Paraglaciecola sp. L3A3: one gene and its partners. The protein of the gene in region 3 interacts with the protein of the main gene of each other region in a pairwise test. Links are inferred from orthologs where the notes say so. Each region holds a gene or a part of one and is shown on either strand. Other genes may lie near its edges. The genes, in order: GQR87_RS19065, bolA and GQR87_RS06410.

Evidence for each region.
Region 1: the proteins of GQR87_RS06410 (region 3) and GQR87_RS19065 interact in binary tests that used the Escherichia coli proteins (3 or more experiments, as listed by UniProt). The link is inferred for Paraglaciecola sp. L3A3 from one-to-one orthologs.
Region 2: the proteins of GQR87_RS06410 (region 3) and bolA interact in binary tests that used the Escherichia coli proteins (3 or more experiments, as listed by UniProt). The link is inferred for Paraglaciecola sp. L3A3 from one-to-one orthologs.

The regions. Positions count from the first base shown.
Region 1 is NZ_CP047023.1:4,622,292-4,625,231, reverse strand. Bases 161-2,938 are described here. They hold GQR87_RS19065 (BolA family protein), read left to right. Parts: upstream 161-1,309; coding sequence 1,310-1,567; downstream 1,568-2,938. Other genes in these bases: GQR87_RS19055 (trypsin-like peptidase domain-containing protein), read right to left, coding at 2,902-2,938; murA (UDP-N-acetylglucosamine 1-carboxyvinyltransferase), read left to right, coding at 1,619-2,881; GQR87_RS19070 (lipid asymmetry maintenance protein MlaB), read left to right, coding at 966-1,280; GQR87_RS19075 (phospholipid-binding protein MlaC), read left to right, coding at 378-965; mlaD (outer membrane lipid asymmetry maintenance protein MlaD), read left to right, coding at 161-300. Also shown: more of mlaD, read left to right, coding at 1-160; more of GQR87_RS19055, read right to left, coding at 2,939-2,940. UniProt on the Escherichia coli protein: Involved in cell resistance against acid stress.
Region 2 is NZ_CP047023.1:382,141-385,162, reverse strand. Bases 19-2,878 are described here. They hold bolA (transcriptional regulator BolA), read right to left. Parts: upstream 1,676-2,878; coding sequence 1,361-1,675; downstream 19-1,360. Other genes in these bases: GQR87_RS01590 (methyltransferase), read left to right, coding at 2,545-2,878; GQR87_RS01595 (alpha-ketoglutarate-dependent dioxygenase AlkB), read right to left, coding at 1,880-2,509; GQR87_RS01605 (TRAP transporter small permease subunit), read right to left, coding at 637-1,188; GQR87_RS01610 (TRAP transporter large permease subunit), read right to left, coding at 19-637. In the rest of the region: more of GQR87_RS01610, read right to left, coding at 1-18; more of GQR87_RS01590, read left to right, coding at 2,879-3,022. UniProt on the Escherichia coli protein: Transcriptional regulator that plays an important role in general stress response. Has many effects on cell morphology, cell growth and cell division. Acts by regulating the transcription of many genes, including dacA (PBP-5), dacC (PBP-6), ampC and mreB.
Region 3 is NZ_CP047023.1:1,541,626-1,544,760, reverse strand. Bases 108-3,080 are described here. They hold GQR87_RS06410 (Grx4 family monothiol glutaredoxin), read right to left. Parts: upstream 1,777-3,080; coding sequence 1,438-1,776; downstream 108-1,437. Other genes in these bases: GQR87_RS06405 (Fe-Mn family superoxide dismutase), read left to right, coding at 2,005-2,586; GQR87_RS06415 (hypothetical protein), read left to right, coding at 308-1,057. Also shown: GQR87_RS06420 (metallophosphoesterase), read left to right, coding at 1-99. UniProt on the Escherichia coli protein: Monothiol glutaredoxin involved in the biogenesis of iron-sulfur clusters.

The DNA of each region.
Region 1 (2,940 bases), 3.1 Mb from region 3 along the record:
TCTGCTGTAAAAGTTGGTGGGGTAACCGTTGGTCGGGTGGATCGTATTGCACTGGATCATGATGATTTTACACCCATAGTGACTATGAGTATTTCCTCAGAATTTAAAACATTTCCAGAAACTAGTTCGGTGTCTATATTAACTTCGGGTTTGTTGGGTGAACAATATATTGGTTTTCAACCGGGTTTCGCTATAGACGGCATTGAAAATTTAGCTGATGGTGACTACATAGAAGACACTAAATCAGCATTGGTGTTAGAAGACCTTATCGGTCAATTTTTGTTTGGCAATAACGATTAAGGTATAAAGGAGAGTTTATAGTGTTAAAACGATTGACCCAATTAGTAGTGGGCGGGTGTTTCTTATTTACGTCTGGAATGATTCAAGCAGACGAGTTGAACCCTTACGAAATGATCCAAGTAGTGGCCAATAAAACTTTTGATCGAATTAAAAGTGAACAGCCTGAAATTGAAAAGAACCCAGAATTATTGCGTACCATTATGGAAGAGGAGCTATTACCTCATATTGATTACAATTTCTCTGCTTTAAAAGTGCTAGGTAATAACTTCAAAAAAGTGCCTAAAGATAAAATACCTGAATATATTAGTGTGTTCCGCTCATACTTAATTACCACTTATTCTATTGCTTTATCTTATTATAAAAATCAACAAGTAGAGTTTCAGCCAACTAGAGAAATCGATGATGAAACGGCTGTGACGGTTCGGGCTATTATTAAAGATCCAAACCGCCCTGATATTAATATTTCCTTCAAATTGCGGAAAAACAAACGCACTAATGAGTGGAAAACTTATGACATGGTTGCTGAAGGCATCAGTATGTTATCAAGTAAACAAAGTGAGTTTGAAGCCATCCTACGTAAAGACGGAATTCAAGCGGTCATTGACTTGATGAAAGGTGCGATTGCTAAACCCTTAGTTCTTGAATCTAACAAAAAGGATAGTTAGGTGAAAGCACTTACTGTTGTTGAACAAGGTAGCGGTTATTTTGCCCTGCAAGGTGATTTAAATCGTAATACCGTACCTGCGTTTCAGCAATCTTTACAGGAGCTTGTTCTGTTTAGCCAAGCTTCGCCAAAAGAAATCGCCACATTAGATATGTCTGGAATTGAGCATACTGATACCGCTGGCCTCGCATGGTTAATCAATTTATTAAAAGACTGTAACCAGAAAAACATTAAGTTTGTGATAAAAGATATTCCTGAAACTTTGGTTAATTTAGCAAAAATTAGCGACGTTGATAGCTTTTTGTCGGTACAATAGGCAGTTATTCACCATATTTCGGATCGACAATGGACAATCAACAAATAGAAACATTATTAAAAGAAACTCTTGGACTAGCTGAGGTTCACGTTAGTGGTGAGGGGTCTCACTTTCAAGTTATTGCGGTCAGCGATAAATTTGCAGAGATGAGTCGAGTTAAAAAACAGCAATTTGTATATGCGCCTCTAGCAGAGAAAATTGCCGAAGGTGTGATGCATGCAGTGTCTATTAAAACCTTTACCGAAACACAGTGGAAAAGAGAAAAGTTATTTAATCTTCCTCAATAGTTATCAGCCTGTACTTTCTTCCCCCAGTTATTATCTAAATAGAGTATTGTCATGGACAAATTAATTATAGAGGCTTGCCCGCCTTTACAAGGCACGGTGACTATTTCCGGTGCTAAAAATGCCGCCCTTCCCATTCTTATGTCTGCCATACTTGCTGACTCTATTTGTTATTTTGATAATGTTCCTGAGCTGAGGGATATTCATACTAGTTTATCTTTACTCAGTGAATTAGGGGCTAAGGCTGAACGCATTGATGGTCAATCTGTACAAATTGACCCGAGCCATATTAATAATTTTAATGCCTCTTATGAATTAGTTAAAACCATGCGTGCCTCGATTTTAGTATTAGGTCCATTACTTGCTAAGTTTGGTGAAGCGACAGTATCTTTACCCGGTGGTTGTGCAATAGGTGCTAGACCTGTGAATTTGCATCTGCAAGGTCTGGAACAAATGGGCGCAATTATTGATGTAGATAGTGGTTATATTCAAGCTAAGGTAAATGGAAAGCTACAAGGAGCACATATCTTTATGGATGTGGTCAGTGTAGGTGCCACTGAAAACTTAATGATGGCTGCCTGTTTAGCTGAAGGTGAAACCATACTTGAGAATGCGGCACGCGAACCTGAAATTGTTGACCTTGCCAATTGCTTAAATGCGATGGGGGCAAAAGTGGCAAATGCGGGTAGTGACAAGATCACTATCCAGGGTGTCAATTCTCTGGCTGGGTGCCGTTATAAAGTACTACCTGATCGCATTGAAACTGGTACCTTTCTTATTGCTGGTGCAGTAACTGGCGGTAAAATTCGTTGTGAAAATGCTGCACCACATACTTTGGATGCGGTATTAGATAAATTAGCTAAAGCTGGGGCTAAATTAGAAGTGGGTGAAGATTGGATTGAATTAGATATGACAGGCCGATCCTTAAAAAGTGTCGACATCAAAACTGCTCCCCATCCAGGATTCCCGACTGATATGCAGGCACAATTTGTGGCACTAAATTGTCTTGCTGAAGGGACAGGGGTTATAACGGAGAATATTTTTGAGAACCGCTTCATGCATGTGCCTGAGTTACAACGTATGGGGGCTGCAATTACCTTACAAGGAAACAGTGCTGTCTGTGACGGTAAATCGAAATTAAAAGGTGCGCAAGTGATGGCCACTGATTTACGAGCGTCCGCAAGTTTAGTGATTGCGGGGTTAGTGGCTGAAGGACAAACTAAAGTAGATAGAATCTATCATCTAGATCGTGGTTACGAACATATTGAACGTAAATTAAATGGTCTAGGCGCAAATATACAAAGAGTCAGTGAGTAACAGACTATTTAAGTAGCCGATTACTGCTCTAATTCGGCTACTGTCATTTCTAAGTTTAA
Region 2 (3,022 bases), 1.2 Mb from region 3 along the record:
ACAATAAATATAGCGAAACCAAAATCATACCGGGCACAATCGCCCCTACAAATAAATCGCCAACTGAAACGGATTCTGGTGAAAAGATTCCCATATTCAGTTGCGCTTTCTGATAGGCGCTTGATAACACATCGCCAAGTAAAACCAAAGCTATAGACGGAGGAATAATCTGGCCTAACGTACCGGTAGCACAAATACTGCCAGTTGCAAAACTGGGCGAGTAACCTTGTTTCAGCATGGTAGGCAATGACAGCAAGCCCATAGTGACAACCGTCGCCCCTACTATTCCAGTACTGGCCGCTAACAGTGCTCCAACGAGAATCACCGATATAGCTAGTCCACCACGATACTGACCAAATAATTGGGTCATGGCGTTTAATAAGTTTCCCGCCACTTTTGACTTCTCTAGCACTATGCCCATAAACACAAAAAGTGGCACCGCAATTAGCGTTTGATTGGTGACAATGCCATATAATCGACTAGGTAAGGCATGTAAATAGGCAGTTTCAAATCCCCCAGTCATGACTCCAAAACCTGCAAAAATTAATGCTGTACCAGCCAAAGAATAAGCAACTGGATAACCCAGCAATAAAACAGCACACACCACTACAAACATAAGGAGCGAGATATATTCCATTAGATGCCCCCCAACTTAATTGATTGGCTGTCAGTAGGCGGTGAGTTTTGAATTAATAGAATATTGCGTATTAACTCTGCTAGGCCTTGCAAATTCATAATCACAGCAAATAAAAGGAGCAAAGTTTTAAGCACAAAAACCAAAGGTAAGCCACCTGATTGTGGCGAAGATTCAAATAATTGCCAAGATGTCATCACATAATCAAAACTCAACACTAAGATAAAAGTATTGACGGGGATCAGCAGTAACAAAGTACCGAGAGTATCTACCCAAGCTTTTTGTTTGCGGCTCATTTGCCGGTAAAAGATATCGACTCGTACGTGTTCATTAACTTTTAAGGTATGCGCCGCTCCCAATAAAAACACAGTAGCATGCAAGTACATAACTGACTCTTGCATAGCAATCCAACCTAAATTAAAGCCATACCTGAGCACCACTATTAAAAAAGTGATGAACACCATAAATAGAGTGAACCAGCTGACTAGTTTGCATAAAGAGAGATGAATAGAATCGATAGTGTTCTGTAAACGAAGTGTTGTTTGTAAAAACATTGAGGGTTCTTATTTTAATCAGTTGCTGGAAGTTGTTGGCCAGCTAGACGAGTAATGTTATTAATATGTGATTTTTAACAAAATTAACAAAAAAAGGGAAGAAAGTGCCGGTTATAAGTAATTAGCTTTAGCCTTTTTAAGGCTAAAGCTCGGACATTCTAAGTTGAAACGTTTATTGTTTTGAACCACCCAAACAATTAGGTGATTTAGGAAATTCGCCAAATAATTTGTGCCATTCTGTTTCTGTATAAGTGTGTAAAGCTAAAGCATGAATATCATTCTGTAATTCATCTTTTAGTACAGCATTCACTGCTCTATGTCTGTTAATTAGTCTTTCGCCTGAAAATTTGGGAGTGACAATCACAACTTTAAAATGGCTTTCTGAGCCTGCTGGTACATTGTGATTAGCACTTTCGTTAATCACTTCAAGGTGTTCGGGTTTAAAATGGGATAAAAGTTTATTTTCTATATTGTTTTGAATGTTCATTAGTGTTCCTCTTCAGTACCTAGTAAGCAAATAATGCTCTTAAGAAATATTGTTGTTATTGTTTTATTTCAATTTTAACTTTAGCTATAAAAAGTATCATACGTAACTAGACCCTTAACTAATTTTAAAAGTAATTAGATAACTTATTGAGTGCTAGCGATATATTTTTTCTAGTAGCTTTAATAATTTATATACCAAAAAGTATTAAATGGCTGCATTTTTCTTTATATATCTGAAAGTTAGATTAATTCGAGGCGCTAACTGCTTTTTTGTTTTTGCCACACAATGTTGCCAGTGCGCTTGTGTTTCTCCGCTCATAACTAACAAACTTCCAGATAACAAAGGAAGCCTTAATTTATTGGGTAAACAGTTGTGATAAAAATCTAAATTACGAGTTTCACCAAAACTTAATGATGCAATAACAGGGTCACGCCCTAACTCTTCTTCATCATCGGCATGCCGTCCAACGCCGTCTTGACCATCACGATATAAGTTAGCTAAAACAGAATTAAAATAAGTCTGTGTAACTTGTTCACAACTTTCTTTTAAGCTTAATAATTGTTTAGTCCAACTCTGAGGCTGCATGGTCATACCAGAGTACTGATAAGCAGCTTCCGTATCTCCGTACCATGCTTGTAATCTAGGCACATCAAAGGTTTTGCCGTAAACAGTGATTTGTTCTTTTCTCCATGCTAATGACTGCTGTAAAATACACATTAATTCAGTCGCCCGTTGCCCATCTACAAAATTGGGGTAATAGACAACATCTGCATCAGGCATGTTCAGACGTACAGGCGTGTTATCATAAGCGTTATCAAATAAAGATTGTTGCATGACTCAAAATAGTAAATGGCACAAACCAGGAATTTATGAACACTAGTTTAACCTTATTAAATCGCAATTTGCAGTTACATAGATATCCGCAAAATTTACAACACCCTAGCTGGCAAGCTTGGGATGCTGCAGACGAATATATTATTGAACATGTGGAGCAACATATTGAAAATATTAATCAATGCTCCATACATATTTATAATGATGATTTTGGCACATTAGCTTGCTGGTTTGCAGATGCTAAACCTAGTTGGATCAGTGACTCTTATGTCAGTCTTCAGGCCTGTAAACAGAATCTGGCAGCAAATAATTTAAGCATTCAAGACCATCACTTTTACGATTCCGTCACTGAAGTGAAGAAAAATGCGGATGTCATTCTAATTAAGATCCCAAAAACCATAGCTTTGTTAGAACAGCAATTAATTGATATGCAGAAATTTGTGACGGCTAACACACAAGTTATAGCAGGCGGTAAAGCGAATTTAATTCAAAAGTCGACCCAAGCTTTGTTTG
Region 3 (3,135 bases):
TGTAGTGATTATCCATTAGTAGGATACGACAGCGAATTTGGTAATCGTTGGTGGGTAGTATTAACTGCCGACGCTGAGTTAGCCTTAATCAACAAATAAAAATGTAATAAAGGATCAGTACAGGTTTGGCTTAAAGCCAGACTTGCACTGATCTATTTGACCCATTTATTGCCAAAATTTAGGAACACGAAAGAAAAATGATTATTTTATCATTCATTTTTGCTCTGAACTCCACTCCCCTATCCCATTATTTTCATAGCTATGTATAATCATTGCTACCTATACTCAATAACTAGTAAAACAAATAATGGCAAACGACCCTTTTGATGACATGCCTAAGTTCACCTTAGAAAAAGATGACCTTGAATCATTTCAACGCACACGTGCACAAGCGAGTAATAGCACTGGTAAAAAAGATCCTGAGCCGCAAGAGCCAGTCGCCCCTTCCAAGGGACCATCATGGATTATGTTTTTATTCTTTTTAGCCGTAATCTGTGCGGTGACAGCCTACTGGTCGTCCACACAATATAAAGTATTACAACAAGCCCAAGTGCGTATATCTGAATTAGAAAATCGTTTGTCTGCCACCGGTGAAGAAATGGACCAATCAACCGTAGCTTTAGGTGTGCAAGTAAAAGAGCTAAGTGCTAAAACCAAAGAGTTATGGGATCAAATGGATAAACTTTGGGCTTCTGCATGGCGTCGTAACCAAGCGGATATTAAAAAGCTAGAAACGTCATTAGCGTCAGTAAAAAATTCTAATGCGCTAGATATTAAATCGCTAAAAGAGACGTCATCTGGAAACGATACTGAAATAAGCTTACTTAAAGAACAATTAACCAACCAAAGCAGTATGCTTAAACAAGTACAAGAGCAATTGGTTCAAGTCAGTTCTGGTGATGCTGAAGTTGAGCAACAACTGGCCAGCTTGCGAGAAAAGTTAATATCCACGGCTTTAGCTAATAATAACTTAACGAATCGAATTGATGATTTAGATAGGCGTTTAAAAGTCACAGAAAAATTAACTAAACCATTAACTCCAGGACCTGCTTTATAGTTTAAAGCAGTAAATAGGAGATAGGAGGTAGTTAATACAATGAAAATTCTGAACATTGTAGGTCGTGGCTTTAGCTCGTCAAATTAAACAATAGACGCCATAAATGGACGACCTACAAAAGAAGAAAAGCAGCATGAAGCTGAGTGGAGCAGAAAAGATAAAAGCGATGTAGGTCGTGGCTTTAGCCCGTCTAACCCTTTGGTTTATTACGCCTACCTACTAAAATCTATTTCCTAGCCAATGCTTTTTGCTGTTCTCTGTGAGCGTAGCGCTCTGTAACTTCTGTGGTGAATAGCTTTTGCTATTTAGTCGGCGATAACAAGACAAAAAAATAGAGCGATAAACGCTCTATTTTTTTATCTGATGATTAGCTTATTCAACTATTCAACAGCATCGCCTGCACGTTTAGCGACAGACTCTTTAATCACTTCTTGTAGTTCGCCTTGCTGTGCCATTTCCATAATAATGTCACAACCACCAATTAGCTCACCGTCTACCCACAATTGTGGAAAAGTAGGCCAATTTGCATATTTAGGTAGTTCTGCACGAATATCAGGGTTTTGTAAAATATCTACATAGGCAAATTGTTCACCGCATTGCATTAATGCTTGTGACGCTTGCGACGAAAAACCACAGTTAGGTAACTTAGGCGAACCTTTCATGTACAATAAGATTGGGTTCTCTTCTATTTGTTGCTTAATTTTGTCAATAGTTTCCATAGTGGCTCTCATTTCAAATTTTAATTGTTGCAGATCTGGCGGCAAGTTTAACTTTTTCAAGGACTAATACCAATCTTAGCCTTGAAAAATTCTAAAATGACTCAATTTCATTAGTTCGAAATAATTGTAATAAATAACTAACCAGTACTTTTACATTGCGACATAAAGTACTAGCATTTAGTTCGTTTTGAATAGTGACACATTTTAACTATCTAATGGAGAAACAACATGGCTTTTGAATTACCCGCACTTCCTTATGAAAAAAACGCTTTAGAACCACATATCTCAGCTGAGACATTGGAATATCACTACGGTAAACATCATGCAACTTACGTAACTAAGTTAAATGGTTTAGTTGAAGGTACTGATTTAGCCAGCAAGAGCCTAGAAGAAATCGTTAAGAATTCTGAAGGTGGCGTTTTTAACAACGCAGCACAAATCTGGAACCATACTTTTTACTGGAACAGCTTAAGCCCAAATGGTGGCGGTGAGCCAACTGGCGCACTAGCTGATGCAATTAATGCTAAATGGGGTTCTTTCGCAGACTTCAAAGTGGCGTTAAACGACAAAGCAGTTAACAACTTCGGTTCAAGCTGGACTTGGTTAGTTAAAACAGCTGACGGTAGCCTAGACATTGTCAACACAAGCAATGCTGCGACTCCGTTAACAGACGACAGCCTAACTCCAGTGCTAACTGTAGATTTATGGGAACATGCTTACTACATCGATTACCGTAACCTTCGTCCTAAATACCTAGAAGGTTTTTGGGCATTGGTTAACTGGGAATTTGCATCAGCAAACTTCGCTTAATCAGCATTTAGTAAGTACTTAAAAAGTAAATTTTAAAGCCAGCGTTTATCGCTGGCTTTTTTGTTGGAACAGAGAAGAGCAGTAATTAGGAGATAGTAGCTAGGAAATAGTGAAAGATAAAAGCGATGTAGGTCGTGGCTTTAGCCCGTCAAATTAAACAATAGACGCCATAAATGGACACCTACAAAAGACGAAAAGCAGCGTGGGGCAGAATGAAGCAGCTAAAGATAAAAGCGATGTAGGTCGTGGCTTTAGCCCGTCAAATTAAACGATAACGGTGTTTTTTTAACTATTCTCTACCACCTATTTACTAGCTAACCTAAATACTGGATAAGCCAAATCTCTCGATAACGCTATTTTTGTGCCTAGCGGCGTTGGATTGTCTAGCAATAACACGTTATTACGCTATTGAATTGTAGTGATAAATTTAGCTTAGACGATATTTCTTATCCAGAACTCAGGTTAGCTACTGTTTTGTAGTTTTCTCTGTGAAATACTTGTGTTTTTCTTGTATTCACAACTGCTAGCTATTTTTTAAGCAAAAAAAAT